DNA from 4 places in the Microbulbifer sp. ABF4_143 genome. Region 2 is predicted to be linked to each of the others. Evidence: predicted binding sites of a transcription regulator. Region 2 holds the regulator's gene; each other region holds the start of a gene.
The links. Region 2 encodes PhoB, which activates phosphate uptake and scavenging genes when phosphate is short. Its sites were predicted from a motif close to TGTCATAAANNTGTAACA; they were not measured.

Region 1 (4,210 bases), on a different contig from region 2:
CAAGCGGAAAGATCCATCGCGGCCATGGGCCGCTCCTACAAGTCCGTGCCGGAGAGCGAATATGAGCGCCAATGTCGACCTGAATATCCGCCCGGACTACGACCAGGTGATCCAGGATATCGCCGACTATGTCCTCGACTACCGGATAGAGTCCGACGAGGCCTGGGACACGGCGCGCTACTGCCTGATGGACACCCTGGGCTGCGGTCTGCTGGCGCTGCGTTTCCCCGAGTGCAGCAAACACCTGGGGCCGGTTGTCGAGGGCACTCTGGTGCCCTGCGGCGCGCGGGTACCGGGCACCCAGTTTCGGCTGGACCCGGTCAAGGCGGCCTGGGATATCGGCTGCCTGGTGCGCTGGCTGGATTTCAACGACACCTGGCTGGCGGCCGAGTGGGGGCACCCGTCCGACAATCTCGGCGCGATTCTCGCGGTGGCGGATTACCTGTCGCAGAAAAATGTTGCCAGCGGAAAGCGGCCGCTGCGGATGCGCGATCTGCTGGACGCGATGATCCGCGCCCACGAAATCCAGGGTGTGCTGGCGTTGGAGAACAGCTTCAACCGCGTCGGTCTCGACCATGTGCTGCTGGTGCGCGTGGCCTCCACCGCGGTGGCCACCAGGCTGAAGGGCGGCAACCGCGAGCAGGTGATGGCGGCGCTGTCCCAGGCCTGGGTGGACGGCAGCGCGCTGCGCACCTACCGCCACGCGCCCAACGCCGGCTCGCGCAAATCCTGGGCCGCCGGGGACGCCACGGCGCGCGCGGTGCGCCTGGCGGATATCGCACTGCGCGGCGAGATGGGGATTCCCGGTGCGCTGACGGCGAAGCAGTGGGGTTTCTACGATGTGTGTTTCGGCGGAAACAGTTTCCGTTTTCAGCGCCCCTACGGCAGCTATGTGATGGAAAACATCCTGTTCAAGATCTCCTTCCCGGCCGAATTTCACAGCCAGACCGCCTGCGAGGCGGCGGTGATACTCCACCCGCAGGTCAAAGACCGTATCGATGACATCGACCGGGTGGTGATCACCACCCACGAGTCCGCGATCCGCATCATCTCCAAGGAGGGGCCACTGGCCAATGCCGCCGACCGGGATCACTGTTTGCAGTATATGACCGCGGTGCCGCTGCTGTTTGGCGACCTGGTGGCGGAGCACTATGAGGACGACTTTCACCGGGCACACCCGGGAATAGACCGGCTGCGGAAAAAGATCGAGGTGGTCGAGGACAAGCGCTACTCGAAAGAATATCTGCACCCGGATAAGCGCTCCATTGCCAATGCGGTGCAGGTGTTTTTCGCGGACGGAACGGCGACGGACAAGGTCGAGGTGGAGTACCCGATCGGGCACCGCCGCCGCAGGAAGGAGGGGATTCCGCTGCTGGAGCAGAAATTCCGAACCAATCTGGCCACGCGTTTCCCGCCCGGGCGCTGTGAGGAGATCTTTGCGCTGTGCAGGGATCAGCAGCAGTTGGAGCAGACCCCGGTGCACGAGTTTATGGATCTGTTTGTGATCTGATACCGGCAGGCGAACTTTGTGTTCGTCCAAACAAAAAGAGGCGGCCACTGGCCGCCTCTTTTGTATCGCTCAAATCCGATCAGAACTTGAGCTCGGTACCGATACCGAAGTAGCTGCGCTCGTAATCGTCCGCCGCCGTCTCGTCGGTGAAGAAACCGAATACCTTGGCGGCGCTGGACAGCTTGTAGTCCAGGCCCAGGCTGTAAGTCTCGCCGTCGGTCTTGACGATATCGGACTGGCCGTACTGGGCCTTCATGGTCCACTGGTTGATCTTGTAGGCCACGGAGGTCATCCAGCCGTCCTGGGTGCTGCCGTCGGCCTTCTCCTGCTCCTCGAACAGGGCGCCCACCTGCACCGGGCCGATGTTGTACTGGGCCACCATGCGCTGCACGTCCCAGTCGTTGGCCTCCACGTCCATATCGTAGGCGTAGGCCAGGTAGAAGCCGTTGTTGTCGTAGGCCAGGGACACGGAAGTGCCGTTGTCGCGGGTGATCTCCCGACCCAGATCGTCGACGCCGATCACCTCGTCGCGGTGGCTGATATAGGCCGCGGAGGCCTTGAAGCCGCCGAAGGACGGGGTGGTGTACTGCAGGTTGTTGGACTCGCGATTGTCGCTCTTGGTGATGATGCTTTTGATATCACCTTCCAGGTCGTTGAACAGATCGACCTTCTTCTGCGCAACTTTCAGCGGGGTGTCGAACTTGCCGCCGATCACCTGGCCGAAGCCGCCCTCGAGGCCGGCGTAGATATTGCGCTGTTTGAAGGTTTCGTCGGCCTCACCGTCGATGTCCACCTCGTATTCCATCTTGTAGATGCCCTTGATACCGCTGTTGTCGAAAGGCAGTTCGCCCTTGACGCCCAGGCGGGAGGCATTGCTGCGGATATCGGTGGTCTCGCCGTCGCCCTCGTCGGCGGATTGGAAGGCCACATTGGCCTTGCCGTAAAAGTCGACGATTTCGGATTCCTGGGCGCTTGCCAGCGCGGGAACCACGGCGGCGATGGCCAGGGAGATAGCGGTCTTTTTCATCGGTCGTCTCGCACAGTTTATGGTTTTGGGTTCAGGTCCGGCCATCCGTTGTCGTTCGCATGATGGCCATCCCTCGAGTTGGTGCGGATTCTGCGAGGCAAATATTACAAACATATTAAAGATGTCACTTTTCTGAATAAAATGTTTCCGGTTAATGCCGTGTGATTCGGGCGCGACTGCGCCCCGGCCCGGCAATCGGCGCCGGGCCATTCGGCTTTGCGCCCGGCCGGCAATTCTGGCAAAACGGAGTCCTGAACACAGGGAGTGGGGCAGGGGAATGGAGCGGCTGGCGGCGCTGCGGAGGCCTGGACGGAGGGGGAGTGCTTCCCCGGCCGCTCTGCTGTGGATCTATGCGTTTGCGATAATCGCCGTCGGCAGCCTGCCGCGGCTGCCCTCCCTCGCGGCACTGACCTGGCTCGGCGCGGCGCTGCTGGCCGGCGCGCTGCTGCTGCCGGCGCGGGCCCGATTGCTGCCGCCGCTGCTCGCGGCGCTTGCCGGCGCCGGCTGGGGCCTGTGGCACAACCAGCAGGCGCTGGCGCAGCGCCTGCCGCCCGGCGCCCACGGCGGTGACTTCCTGCTGGAGCTGGAGGTGGTCTCCCTGCCGCAGTTGCGCACTGCGGAATTCTCTTTCGGCGACAGCCGCTCCGCCGCCAGCCTGCGCTTCAGCGCGCGGGTATCCCGCCAGCGGGGTGGCGATCCCCTGCCGGCTCTGCGCGGTCAACTGCTGGACCTCACCTGGTATCGCATCGATGACAAGGCGCGCGCGCAGCTGCGCGCCGGCGGCCGCTGGCTGATGTCGGTGCGCCTGAAGCGCCCCCGCGGCAGCGTCAATCCCCACGGATTCGACTACGAGGGCTGGCTGTTGCGCCGCGGCGTCTACGCCACCGGCTATGTGCGCCCCCAGGACCGGCCGCCGCAGTGGCTCGGCGGGGAAGCGGGCCTGCCGGCGCTGCGCCACTGGCTGCGGGACAGGCTGATGGAAACCGCGCAGAGCCGGGGGGAGCTGCTCAGCGCGCTGCTGCTGGGGGACAGGAGCGGCCTGAGCCATGGCGACCGGCAGCTGCTGCGGGAGACGGGCACCGCCCACCTGCTGGCGATCTCCGGTCTGCACGTGGGTATGGTGGCCGGCTTCTTTCTGCTGCTGGGCCGCCTGCTGGGGCGCTCGATCGGCCTTTCTACCGGCGCGACGCCGCGAGCTCTGCCCCTGGTGTTTGCACTGGCCGGCGCCCTGGTTTACACCCTGCTCGCGGGTGCGCCCCTGTCGGCGCGGCGCGCGCTGGCGATGACCTGGGTGCTGCTGCTGGCTTGGCACTGGCGGCGGCGAATCGGCGCCGGCCTCGCCTATGCCCTGGCGCTGGCCCTGGTTTTGACGCTGCAGCCGCTGGCCTTTTACGGCGCCGGCTTCTGGCTGTCGTTTGTCGCGGTGGCCGCGCTGTTGCTGGGCTTCAGCGGTCGCCTGGGGCTGAGTGATCGAATCGGCGATCCGCCGCCGGCGCGGCGGCTGATCGACGGCGGGCTGGGGCTGCTGCGCAGCCAGTGGCTGGTGGCGGTGGCGCTGCTGCTGCCGTCGCTGCTGTTCTTTTCCGGCTTCAGTCCCGGCGGCGTACTGCTGAACCTGGTTGCCATTCCCTGGCTGGGATTCCTGGTGCTGCCGCCGCTGATGCTGGGCGCAC
Region 2 (4,210 bases):
TCGCATTCGCGATCGCGGCGGTGTTTTTCTTTGCCAAATACCGCGAGACGGCCGCGGCGCTACACGAGTGCGAGCGCATGAAGAAGCGCCTGTCCAGCGACCTGGACCGCTACCGGGACATGCCGCGCCTGCGCGCGCTGCGCGATGCCCTGGTGGGCACCGAAGCCCTGCCGGTGGACGACGACGGCCGCGAGCACCTGCTGCTGCGCGACGGCGACCTGCAGCTGCACCACCTGACTCTGCGCCGCCAGTGCAATGCGGTGGGTGAGGGAGAGAAGGTGACCTATACGAAAGGCGGCGAGGAAGTGGTATTGCAGGAGCTGGAGTAAAACGGTTATTTCCATGGTGTAGGAGCGGCCCATGACCGCGATCGGAGTCCGGCAGAATCCGGATAGATCGATCGCGGCCATGGGCCGCTCCTGCAGTGGGGGCAGAATACTCGAAACCGCTCAGGCGGCCGCAGTCGACCCCAGCTTCCTGGTTGGAAAGTGCAGGGTAAAGGTGCTGCCGCGCCCCGGTGTGCTGTCGACGCTCATCTCGGCGCTGTGGCGCAACAGCACGTGTTTGACGATCGCGAGACCGAGACCGGTGCCGCCGCTGTCGCGGGAGCGGCCGGCGTCGACGCGGTAGAAGCGCTCGGTCAGGCGCGGGATATGTATCGGGTCTATGCCGATACCGCTGTCCTTGACCGAGAAGTGGCCGCCGCGGCCGTCCAGCCACCAGCGCAATTGAATCGGCCCGCCGGCGGGGCTGTATTTCACCGCATTCAGGACCAGGTTGGCGAAGGCGCTGTGCAGCTCGCTGGCGTCGCCGGTGATGGTCGCGTCTTTTTCGCAGTCCACGCTGATTTCGTGGCGGCCGCCGCTGAAACTGCGCGCCTCCCGCGCCACGCGCTCCATCAGTTCCCCCACCGCCACCTGTTCGCGCCCGCTGTCGCGCTCCGAGGTCTCCAGGCGCGCGAGCAGCAGCAGATCGTTGACCAGCGCGGTCATGCGCGCCGTCTGCTCGCGCATCTGCGCCAGCGGCCGCTGCCAGCCCCGCGGCGCCTGGCCGCTGCCCTCGAGGGTTTCCAGATAGCCGGCGATCACCGTCAGCGGCGTGCGCAGCTCGTGGGACACATTGGCGACGAAGTCGCGGCGCATCTGCTCCAGATTGTGCAGGCGGGTGACGTCGCGCACTATCACCAGCGCCTCATCCTGGCCGTAGCGGGTCACCTCCAGCTGTAGGGTGCGCGCGTCGTCGCCCGGCGCCGGTAGGGTCAGCGGCTCGCGCGCGCCCTGCTCGCAGCGGTGGAGGTAGCGGACAAAGCCCGGGTCGCGCACGAAGTTGACCAGCGGCTGGCCGGCGTCGCCGGGCTGCAGGCCGAGCAGTTCGCCGGCGGCGGGGTTCCACCAGGCCAGGTTGCCGTCGTCCTCCAGCGCGACTATGCCCTCGCGCAGCGCGCTGGTGCTGTCCTGCACCCGGCGCAGCATCGCGTGTAATTTCTGCTTCTCGCGCCGGTGGCGGCGCTGCATGCGGTAGAAGTCGTCGGAGATCTCGCCCCAGATACCGAAGGCGGTGGGCGCGGGGCCGCGGCGGCCGTTGGCCAGCCAGCGGTTGAAGCGGCTCTGTTGCCACAGAATCCAGCACAGGTAGACCGCCAGCGCGAGGATCAGCGCCAGTGGCCAGTTACCGGTGGAGAAGCCGAAGATGGTGCAGCCGAGGGCGATAACTACAAAGCGCGAGAATTCGCCAATACTGCGATCCAGCATAGTGATGTCGTCTTATGCGGTGTTGCGCGCTAGCTTACACTTTTTCCGCGGTCTGCACAGAAAAGCGGTAGCCGGTGCCGCGCACCGTCTGTATATAGCGGTCGTGACCGTCCACCGCCAGCGCCTTACGCAGGCGGCGGATATGCACGTCCACGGTGCGCTCCTCCACATAGACGTTGCCGCCCCAGACGTGGTCCAGCAGCTGGGTGCGGGTGTAGGCGCGCTCCTGGTGGGAGAGGAAGAAGGTCAGCAGGCGGAATTCGGTCGGTCCCATCTCCACCGGCTGGCCGTTGATGGTGACGCGGTGGCTGAGGGGGTCCAGCACCAGGCCGCCGGCGGTCAGCGGCTCCTCCGGCGTGGCGGGGCCCGCGCGGCGCAGCACCGCCTTCAGGCGCGCGACCAGCTCGCGCGGCGAGAAGGGCTTGGTGATGTAGTCGTCGGCACCCGTCTCCAGGCCCTTGATCTTGTGGTCTTCCTCGCCCTTGGCGGTCAGCATGATGATCGGCAGTGCCGCGGTCAGCTCGTCGCGCTTCAGGCGCCGCGCCAGCTCCACGCCGGACACGTCCGGCAGCATCCAGTCCAGCAGTATCAGATCCGGCTTCTCGTCGATGACCAGCGCGTGGGCCTCCTGCGCATTCTCCGCCTCGATACAGCGGTAGTCCGCCATCTCCAGCGCCACGCGCAGCATATCGCGCACCGCGGCCTCGTCGTCGACTATCAGGATCGTTTTACTGTGCATCTGGCTGCCATACCCTAAATTCCTGTCGGACATTTAACGGCATTTTTGTGACAAATATATGACGAACGCCAGCCTATCCCAAACGGCAGCTCAACTGAGCAGATAGTGGAAGAAAATTCCTGCAAATAGCGCCGCGCCGACCCAGTTGTTATTCAGGAAGGCCCGAAAGCAGGCATCGCGTTCGCGTTCGCGCACCAGCCACTGCTGGTAGGCGAAGAGCGCGGCGGCGGCGCCCAGCCCGGCGTAGAAGGCCGCGCCCAGCTCGAAGCGCTGGCCGACCAGCAGCAGCGCGAACAGTGTCAGCAGCTGCAGGGCGCCGGTCATGGCCCTGTCCAGCTCGCCGAAGAGTATCGCGGTGGATTTGACGCCTATCTTCAGGTCGTCGTCCCTGTCCACCATCGCGTAGAAGGTGTCGTAGCAGACGGTCCACAGCAGGTTCGCTGTGTACAGCAGCCAGGCCTGCGGCGGCACCTCGCCGGTCGCGGCGGCGAAGGCCATCGGAATGCCCATGCTGAAGGCGGCACCGAGCACCAGCTGCGGCAGGTGGGTGTAGCGCTTTGCGAACGGATAGCAAAAGGCCAGTGCCAGCGCCGCCAGCGACAGCAGAATGGTCAGCCGGTTGGTGGTCAGCACCAGGGCGAAGGCGGCCAGGCTGAGACCGGCGAAGAGCACCAGGGCGCCGCGCGGGCTGACGCTGCCGGTGGCCAGCGGCCGCGCCGCGGTGCGCCTGACGTGGCCGTCGATCTCGCGGTCGGCGAAGTCGTTGACGGCGCAGCCGGCGGCGCGCATCAGCAGCACACCGAGGGTGAAGACTGCGAACAGGTGCAGGCCCGGCCAGCCGCCGGCGGCCAGCCACAGCGCCCACCAGGTGGGCCACAGCAGCAGCAGCGAGCCTATGGGTCTGTCGAAGCGCGCCAGCTGCCAGTAGGGCAGTGCGGCGGGCCAGCGCTGGGATATCTGTTGGCTGATCACAGGGTTTTCTCCGTATTCTGCCGTTATTCTGTCTCGACGGCGGCTTCGGCCTTGGCCTGCGGCGGCCGCTCGGGCCGGAAGGCGCTGAGGAAAGTCTCGGCGACCAGCAGCGGCTTCTCCCGCAGCCAGAAGGTGGAGCGACGCCCCCAGGCGCTGTCCCCCTCGCCGGCCAGTTCGCGCAGCTGGCAGCGCGGGTTGCGCTGCAGCTGGTTCAGCACGATCGGGCCGCGGCGGATATCCGGCTCGCTGAACAGCAGCTCCCCCAGCGGGCGGCTGTCGAGGCTGCGCAGGTAGCGGGATCTGCCCTGCAGGCAGCGCTCCGGCAGCACGCTGCGGGCGTAGATCCACGGCTGCCCGCAGCCGTAGAGCAGCACCTCGCGCACCAGCGCGCGGCTGCGGTCGCGCAGGTTCAGCTCGCGGCGCTCCTCCAGGCGCGGCTGTTGCCAGCGCTGGCTCAGCACCTGCACGCGAAAGTCGCCGCCGGAGAGCTGCTTCAGCGCCGCGGTCAGGGATCCGGGGTGCAGCAGCCACGGCAGCAGCGCCGCCGGCGGCTGGCGGTGCAGGGATTCCAGCGGCTGCGCCAGCCAGTCGCCGCTCGGCTCGAATGGGGATTCAAATGGGGACGGGTACAACGGTCACTCCGCGACTTCGCAAAGGGGCATTGTACAGTGGCCGGCGGCCGCTCGTCTTTGCCCCGGAAGGCGCCAGTGGCTATAGTGCTCGGCTGCTCTGACAACACAAAACAGAA
Region 3 (4,210 bases), on a different contig from region 2:
CGCGCCCTACGATCATCACAAACCTGGGCGGTTCGCGGCGCAGGCGCTCGCCCAACTGGGCCATGGTGTCGGCGTTGCTCTGCAATTGCTCGGCGATGCGCTCGGGGGCCTCGCGGGCTTCGCTTTCCATCACGGTGGTGGCCATACCGCTATCTACCTGTGTTGCCTCGGCGGGAGTTACTGCAGTCATAAAATCTCGGGTTCCATTTTCCAAGCGGGCGCCCCTGCGGGCCTTACCCGAACAGGGCTTTTGAATCGGCTTCCTGAGCGGCCGGGCCGGTTTCGCCGGCCTCGCGCGCCAGGGACTGCTGGGCGAAGTAGACACAGCCGATCTCCGGCGCATCCAGCGGCTCCGCCAGGCGCTCCACCACATGGGGCGCCAGCCAGGCGCGCAGGCGCGGCGCCAGGCCGCCGATCATCGACAGGCGCGGCGGCTTCAGCTCCATCAGCTTGTCCGCCAGGTCGCTGATATAGGCCGCGCCGTCGCGCACTATGGCCACCGCCACCGGGTCGCCGGCCTCGGCGCACTCGATCACCGGCACCGCCAGACGCGCATAGTGGCTGGAGGACTTGCCGCCGATCTTCTCGAACACCTCGTTGGCATCCCCGGCGTCCAGGGCCTTCAACACCTCCCCCTTGAGGCGGGAATCCTCGGCCAGGCCATCCAGGGCCATCAGCACATACTTGACCGCCTCCATACCCATCCAGGCGCCGCTGCCCTTGTCCCCGTGGGGGAAGCCGTGGCCGCCGATCAGCTTGCTGCGACCTTCGACCCAGGCGTAACCGCAGGAGCCTGTGCCGGCGATGATGACGGCGCCGTCGCCGCCGCGATGGGCGCCGAGACAGGCGGAGTGCTGGTCGGTGGTGAGGTACAGCTTCTTGAAGGGATGGGCCCAGGAGGCCATTTCACTGTAGAGGCTCGGCATATTGACGCCGGCGAGGCCGGCGCCGGCCACCAGCTCACCCAGGGTCTCCGGGGGCAGTTTGGCGTCAGCCAGGGCCAGGGCGGCGGAGCGCACTATGGAGTCGATGGTCTGGGCATAGCCGTGCAGTGGGTTGGCAGGTCCGGCAACACCGGTACCGAGGACGCGACCGCCCGCGTCCACGATAGCGGCCCGGCACTTGCTGCCGCCGCCGTCGATACCAATAAAAAGTGTATCCCTGTCTCTCAAAGCAACCATCTGTACCGGCCTCTAAGATTTTGTATTGTTATGTGTCTTTACCGAGCTTCCCACTAGGGAACCTCTGAATAATTCCGCAATGCCTCTGCGGGCCCTGAAGGCTGCAGCTGCTGTTAGGCGCAGCTCGCCGCGAATGGTCCGGCCCTTTGCAAGAGCTGCAACGCCGCAGATGCGGCCTTCAGGGCCCGCCCTGCGGGGCTTGCAGAGCGATCCACACCCTGCGTTGCGGCTTCTTGAAAGGTCTAGACATTCCTGCGAAGCCGCGCCTTGATTGTGAACCGCTCTGCAAGCCAGAGGTATCGCGGAATTATTCAGAGGTTCCCTAGATTTCCCCCGGGAAACCGGCCGGCGCCAGAGGGCGCCAGTGCCAATATGGGAGGAATACTACACCAGAAATGACAGCGTTGTCATCTCATTTTCCAAAAAAATGCCAGTGGAAGGACCGGCGGGCACAGCTGCCCAAAAAACACACAACTAACCTGTGACGACACAAAGTATATAGGCGGATTCGCATTTCGCCCACCGACGCCCCGGGCCCCGCCCGGCGGCTGGCAAGGGCGTCGGCGACCCGAGACCCCGACTCCGCGGTCCCACTGAAATATTTTTGTCATATTTATTTGCGATAAAGCCCCCACCCAGAATGGCGCCGTCCACACTCTGCGAACTCGCCTTCCGCAAGCGACATCACTGCAGCCCGCGGCACTCCGACTATGACAGCGACCAGGTTCGTTGCAAAAAACACCAATACACAACCGCGCGACCGGTCACAGGCCGGCGCGATCCCGTGAAATGGCGGCAGATCCGTGCATCTGCGCCGGTATTTTGCGGGCGATCATCAAATACAAGGTTATCGAAATGGGGGCTTATCCATGCGCGCTTTGTTGATTGCGCTTCTGTGTTGCCAATTGTTGGGCCTGCCGGCCCAGGCGGCGGAAACCAAAACACTCTTCCGCCTGACCGGATCCAATACCGTCGGCGCCGAGCTGGCGCCGCTGCTGGTGAAAGGCTACCTGCAAAGTCTCGACGCCAGCGATATCGCGCAGCGCAGCGCCGGCGAGCGCCACTGGATCAGCGCCCGGCTGGAGGGCCAGCCGGTGGAGGTCCCCATTGTCGCCCTCGGCTCCAGCACCGGCTTCAAGGCCCTGGACAACGACAGCGCCGATATCGCCATGGCCTCACGCCGGGTCAAACAGAAGGAGGTGAAGCTGCTGGCGCGCTTCGGCGACCTCTCCGGCGCCGAGGCGGAGCATGTGATCGGCCTGGACGCCCTGGTCGTGGCGGTGCACCCAAGCAACCCGATCACCCAACTCACGCTGGCGCAGCTGCGGCAGATCTACAGCGGCGAGATAGTGAACTGGGCGGAACTCGGCGGCGCCGACCTGCCGATACGGCCGCTGCACCGGGACGGTGAATCCGGCACCCGGGCCACGTTCGACGAAGAAGTATTCGGCACCGGCCTGCCGCCGGCACCCCGCGCCCGCGTCTACGAAGTCTCCGGCAACGCCGAGACCCGCCACATAGTACAGCGCCAGGCGGGCGCCATCGGCTACCTGCCCTTCGCCGATGCCGAAGGCGTGAAAAAGGTCGCGATCAAGGCCGGCGATCTGGCCGCCGTGGTACCGGACCGCGGCATTATCGCCACCGAGGACTTCCCGCTGACACGGCGGCTGTACCTGTACAAGAATCCCGGCCGCTACAAGCCCCATGTGGACGCCTTCCTGCACTTCGTCGAGTCGCCGCAGGGGCAGCAGCTGGTGGCCGAATCCGGCTTTATCAACCTGACGCCGGTGACACTCAAGATGGCCCCCTACCCCAACGCGCCGCAGGCCTACCGGGAACTGATGGAGAGGGGGGAGCGGCTCAGCATCTCCTTCCGCTTCGCCGACGGCAGCTCGGAGCTGGACAGCCGCGCGCTCAAGGATCTGCGCCGCCTGAAGGCCTTTGTCGCGACGTCGGAGCGGGACCTGAACCTGACCCTGGTGGGCTTCTCCGACCGGAAGTCCAACAGCAATATCTCCGATATCATCTCCCGCTTTCGCGCCCTCAAGGTACAGGGCGCGCTGCTGCGGGAGCACCAGTTGGGCGACAGCCGCATTCTCGCCCTCGGCGCCTTCGCCCCGCTGACCGCCGACCGGGAACGGGCGCCGGTCAAAAACAGCCGCGTCGAGGTGTGGATAAACTAGGAACCTCTGAATCACTCCACAGCCTCTCTGGCTTTCATAGGTTCCCTCGGCCCTTGTCTATAGTGAGAATTGGCCCGTCATAGTTTGGCGGCCGGATTTCACAGGGAAGGACGGATGGCGACGGCGGAACCTCTGAGACGGATACTGGGCGCGGCGGCGCTGGTTTCCACACTGCTGCTGTTCGCCAGCTGCTCCAGCATCCAGTTCGCCTACACCCACCTGGACCGCTGGATGCGCTGGCAGATCGACGACTATGTGGATTTCAGCGGCGCACAGAAGGCTCAGCTCAAGGCCGCCCTGGACAGTTTCCACGCCTGGCACCGCCAGACCCAGCTACCCCATTACGCCGATTATCTGGAACGGCTTGCAGACCGGGTCGAACAGGGCCAGCTGCAGCAGCTGGAGCTGGAATCGGTGGAGGGTCGGCTGCAGGAATTTCTGCATACCGCCAGCGTGCAGCTGTACGACCTGCTGCTGCCGCTGGCCGCAACCCTGAGCGATGTCCAGATAGACCAGCTGCAGCGGACCCTGGACGAAAAGCGCGAGGAATCCCTGCAGAAATGGCAGAAGTCACCGGAAAAAATCCAGCGCCGCAGGAAAAAGCAGATACGCAGACAGAGCGAGCGCTGGCTCGGCTCCCTGAGCGAAGAACAGGAGCAGCTGATCACCGCCTGGGTGGCCCAGGTGGAATACAACCCGCTGCTGCGCGACCAACAGCGGCAGGTCTGGCAGGCGCATTTTATCGACCTGCTGCGCCGCAAGCCGGACGGCTACCTGGAAAAGATGCGCGACCTGATGCTGAACCCGCAGCAGCTGTGGCCGGAGGACTACCGGCAGATGCAGGCG
Region 4 (4,210 bases), on a different contig from region 2:
TGGCGGGATTCTGGTCCAGCCAGGGCTGCGGGATACGCAGCCGGTAGCCGTCGTCGCGCGCTGCCAGTGTCAGTCCGTTCAGCGCCCGGTCGGTGCGGTCGCGGTGCATGATGCAGGCGAGACGCAGGCACAGCAGCAGATCCGGATCGGGGTGGAAACCGTAGTGTTCCCGCGGCGGTTTGATGCGGCCGCGCTGGTTGCGCAGCAGGTGCGCCAGGTTTTCCTGTTCGCTTCTGGCGAAGCCCGCCAGATCCGCGTGTTCGATCATATAGGCGCCGAGCTTGCGGAAGCTACTGTGGGACAGCGCCAGGCCGACTTCGTGCAGCTGCGCGGCCCAGCGCAGCCGCTGCTGCTGTTCGTCGGGTGGATCGGGGCGCAGTTGGTACAGCAGGTCCAGCGCCGTGTCGCCCACGCGGCGGGCCTGTCCGGCGTCCACCTGCCAGCGCTGCATCATCGCCGCGACAGTGTCGGCGCGGCGGTCGCCGCCGTGCAGCCGCCCGGCCAGGTCGTGGACTATACCCTCGCGGATCGCGTAGGGGGACACCTGCATGCTCTGGATATCCAGTTCGCAGAAGATGGCGTGCAGTATCGCCAGCCCGGCGGCGAAAACCGGTCGCCGCTCCTCGTCCAGGTTGGGCAGGTCCAGCTCGGCGATGTGTTTGGCGGCGGCCACCTTTTCCGCCAGCCGGTCGATATCCTCGCGCCGGATGTCGGCGAGTTCGCCGCCGTTCAACACCCGCGCCACCGCCTTGACAGTGCCCGAGCAGCCGATCACTTCGGCGTTTTCAGCCAGGTGTTGCAGTTCCTGCAGCTCGGCGCGGGCGGCGCGGCGGGCGCGGTTGAAATGGTTGACGGTGTTGCTGGTGATCAGGCCGTCGGCAAAGAAGCGCTTGCTGAAGGAGACGCAGCCGATATACAGGCTCTGCAACCGGTGCGGCACCTCGCGGCCGCGTACCAGCTCGGTGGAGCCGCCGCCGATATCCACCACGCAGCGCAACCGCGGCGGGCTGTCGGCGGCCGCCATGACGCCGCTGTAGATCAGCCGCGCCTCCTCGATGCCGCTGATGATTTCGATGGGGGCACCGAGAATGGCTTCGGCGGATTCGAGAAAGCCGTCTGCGTTGGCGGCGGCGCGCAGGGTGTTGGTGCCGACGCAGCGGATATGGTCTGGCGGTAGCTCCGCCAGCACCGGACGGAAGCGGTGCAGGGAGGCCAGCGCGCGCTCGGCGATAAGCGGATCCAGGTTGCGAGCCTCGTCCAGACCCTCGGCCAGCCGCACCATGGCGCGATCCGTATGCAGGCGCACCATGCGCTGGTCGCGGAATTCCGCCAGCAGCAGATGGAAACTGTTGGAGCCCAGGTCCAGGGCGGCGTAGCGTTCTCGGTCAGGCACCATCCGCTTCCTTGTCAAAAAACTGTCATCTGAATGTAGCAAACTGCCTTACTATTAACCCGGCGGTTAAATACTGGCGCAGATGTGTGAATCTGCTGGTATTTAGCGAGCTCGCGCCAGCCTGCGGCTGGCGGCGGCACATCCCTGTACCGCATTAACCCGTTAACCTATTCGGTTGCCGGGTTAATATTTTATTTCGGCCACCCGGAGATCCTCAGGGACCTGGCAGTCACTCCATGCCCAATGATACGCCCCTATATCCGAAAGAGCTAAGCTGGCTTTCCTTCAACGAGCGCGTCCTGCAGGAAGTGGAGGACGAGACGGTGCCCATTATCGAGCGGGTGCGCTTTCTCGGAATCTTTTCCAACAACCTGGATGAATTCTACCGGGTGCGTGTGGCGGACGTGCGACGCCTGGCCACATTCGCCAAGGGTGCGGAGCAGAAAAAGCAGTTTTCGGAGCTGCTGGCCAGCATCAACGAAAAGGTGCTCAGGTTGCAGCGCCGCTCCCGTGCCGCCTACAGCAAGGTACTGTTGGATCTGGCCAAACACCATATCCACCTGGTCAACGAAACCCAGCTGTGCGAAAAGCAGCGCGCCTTCGTGGTGGACTACTTCCACCGCGAGGTGCTGCCGGAGCTGGAGCCCTTTTTCATCGACGACCGGGATACCATGCCGCTTCTGAATGAAGCGAGCATTTACTTTGCGATTCACCTGAGGCTTGTGGACGGCTCGGAGCGCTTCGCGGCCATGGAGATCCCCACCGACACCCTGTCGCGCTTCGTGGTGATACCGCCGCGCCAGGGTAAACACGAGAAAGTCTATATCGTCCTCGACAATATCATCCGCGCCTGTCTGGTGGAGGTGTTCCGCTATGTGCTGCCGATCGAACAGGCCGAGGCCTATATGTTCAAGATCAGCCGCGATGCGGAGCTGGAGCTGGGGGAGCACGTCACCCAGAACATCGTCGACCGGGTGGCCAAATCGCTGAAAAAGCGCAAGCAGGCGGAGCCGGTACGGATGGCCTACGACGCGCAGATGCCGGGGGCATTGCTGAAGCTGCTAAAGAAAAAACTGAAGATGGGTCGCTACGACAGTTTCACCCCCGGCGGCCGCTACCACAATTCCAAGGACTTTATGGGATTTCCTGCCGAGTCGGCACGCCACTGCTACAAGCCCCTGAACCCACTGCCGACGCTGCCGGAAGACCAGAGCATTTTCGACCTGCTGCGCGGGCGCGATCAGCTCTACTACTACCCGTATCACGATTTCCGCGCGATCACCAACCTGCTGATTTCCGCCGCCATAGATCCGCAGGTTTCGGAAATACGCATTACCCTCTACCGGGTGGCGAGGAATTCCCGCGTGGTGGCGGCGCTGGTCAATGCGGTGCGCAACCACAAGAAAGTGATCGCGGTGGTGGAGCTGCAGGCGCGTTTCGACGAGCTGGCCAATATCCACTGGTCCAACGAGCTGCGCGACGCCGGCGTGCATGTGATCTACGGCGTGCCCGGGCTCAAGGTGCACTGCAAGCTGATTTCCATCGTGCGCAGGGAGGGTGGCGAGAACAGGTTCTACAGCCACCTGGGCACTGGTAATTTCAACGAGAGCACCGCCCGCGTCTACTGCGATTTCAGTCTGCTCACCAGCGACCAGGCACTGGGGCGGGATGTCTACGACGTGTTCGAGTTTATCCAGTACACCCACTTGCGGCCCGAGTACCGGCACATAGCCGTGTCCCCCTACAGCAACCGCCCGACGCTGCTGGACGCCATAGACCGGGAGATTGCCGCGGCCGAAGCCGGCGAACAGGCGGCGCTGTTTTTCAAGTGCAATAATCTGGTGGACAGCGAACTGATCGAGCGCCTGTATCGCGCCGGCGCCGCCGGCGTGCAGGTGCGCATCATAGTGCGCAGCATGTGCGCACTGGTATGCGAGACGCCGGGGCTGTCGGAAAATATCCAGGCGATCAGCCTGGTTGACAAGTATCTGGAACACGCCCGTGTCTATATGTTTCACAACGGCGGCAATGAGCTGGTATGGATGTCATCGGCGGACCTGATGACCCGCAACCTGGACCACCGCGTCGAGGTGACCTTTCCGATTCTCGACGAGGAACACCGCAAGGTGGTGAAGAAAATCATGGAGTTGCAGTGGAGCGACAACCAGAAGGCGCGGGTGCTGGATGCGGAGCAGAGCAACACGCGCATTGCCAGCAACACCGATAAGGGCTGCCGTGCGCAGGACGCAATTTACCGATATCTGAAACGGCAGAGTAACGCAGTCAGCGGCGGCTGAAACCCACCAGCTTGCCGCGGCTGAAGGAGAAGCGGTAGCGCTCGCCGACCTTCAGCTGTTCGCGGCAGGTGGACTGGATGGTGATGCGCGGGTACTGGGGGGTGACCACCCAGGTGGTGAAGTCCCTGCCCGGGCCGCGGCTGATCAGCCAGTAGTGGTCGCCGCCCTCGCAGGTGCCGGCCTGCATGCAGTTGTCGAAGCCCCACACATAGGCGCTGACGTCGTACTGCGCCGGCGCGTTGTCGGCTTCGCGAAATGGCTGTTCGGAGTCGTCGGTAAAAGTATAGAGGTCGTCGAACTTGATCCGGCGGAAGCCCCGCGCCGGTGTGCTGCAGCTGACGGTGTGTTTTTTCGCCGCCACGCGGGCGTGGGGTCGCGCCTTTCCCTCCCCCGGCTTCGCCAGCTCGCTGGGGAGGTAGCCGCAGCCGCCGCCGAAAATCATCGCCAGCGCGCAAATAGCCGCCGCCAAGCCGATAGGACGCACACTCTTTACCTCGCGTTTATGGGCCTCCTTCAACTA

Region 1: the regulator PhoB is predicted to act here: its motif matches at 2,640-2,657, upstream of ACXAF3_RS09725 (porin).
Region 3: the regulator PhoB is predicted to act here: its motif matches at 1,776-1,793, upstream of ACXAF3_RS15875 (substrate-binding domain-containing protein).
Region 4: the regulator PhoB is predicted to act here: its motif matches at 1,406-1,423, upstream of ppk1 (polyphosphate kinase 1).

Annotation. Positions count from the first base shown of each region.
Region 1 covers NZ_JBSWWT010000010.1:59,179-63,388, forward strand. Annotated here, with positions in the region: gene ACXAF3_RS09720 (bifunctional 2-methylcitrate dehydratase/aconitate hydratase) at 62-1,510, shown strand; gene ACXAF3_RS09725 (porin) at 1,590-2,537, opposite strand; gene ACXAF3_RS09730 (DNA internalization-related competence protein ComEC/Rec2) at 2,815-4,210, shown strand, end outside.
Region 2 covers NZ_JBSWWT010000001.1:244,227-248,436, forward strand. Annotated here, with positions in the region: gene ACXAF3_RS01120 (hypothetical protein) at 1-329, shown strand, start outside; gene phoR (phosphate regulon sensor histidine kinase PhoR) at 450-1,751, opposite strand; gene phoB (phosphate regulon transcriptional regulator PhoB) at 1,786-2,490, opposite strand; gene ubiA (4-hydroxybenzoate octaprenyltransferase) at 2,581-3,462, opposite strand; gene ACXAF3_RS01140 (chorismate--pyruvate lyase family protein) at 3,486-4,094, opposite strand.
Region 3 covers NZ_JBSWWT010000024.1:7,830-12,039, reverse strand. Annotated here, with positions in the region: gene nagB-II (glucosamine-6-phosphate deaminase NagB-II) at 1-190, opposite strand, end outside; gene nagK (N-acetylglucosamine kinase) at 234-1,181, opposite strand; gene ACXAF3_RS15875 (substrate-binding domain-containing protein) at 2,051-3,364, shown strand; gene ACXAF3_RS15870 (DUF6279 family lipoprotein) at 3,479-4,210, shown strand, end outside.
Region 4 covers NZ_JBSWWT010000017.1:47,279-51,488, forward strand. Annotated here, with positions in the region: gene ACXAF3_RS13720 (Ppx/GppA phosphatase family protein) at 1-1,393, opposite strand, end outside; gene ppk1 (polyphosphate kinase 1) at 1,630-3,690, shown strand; gene ACXAF3_RS13730 (hypothetical protein) at 3,677-4,174, opposite strand.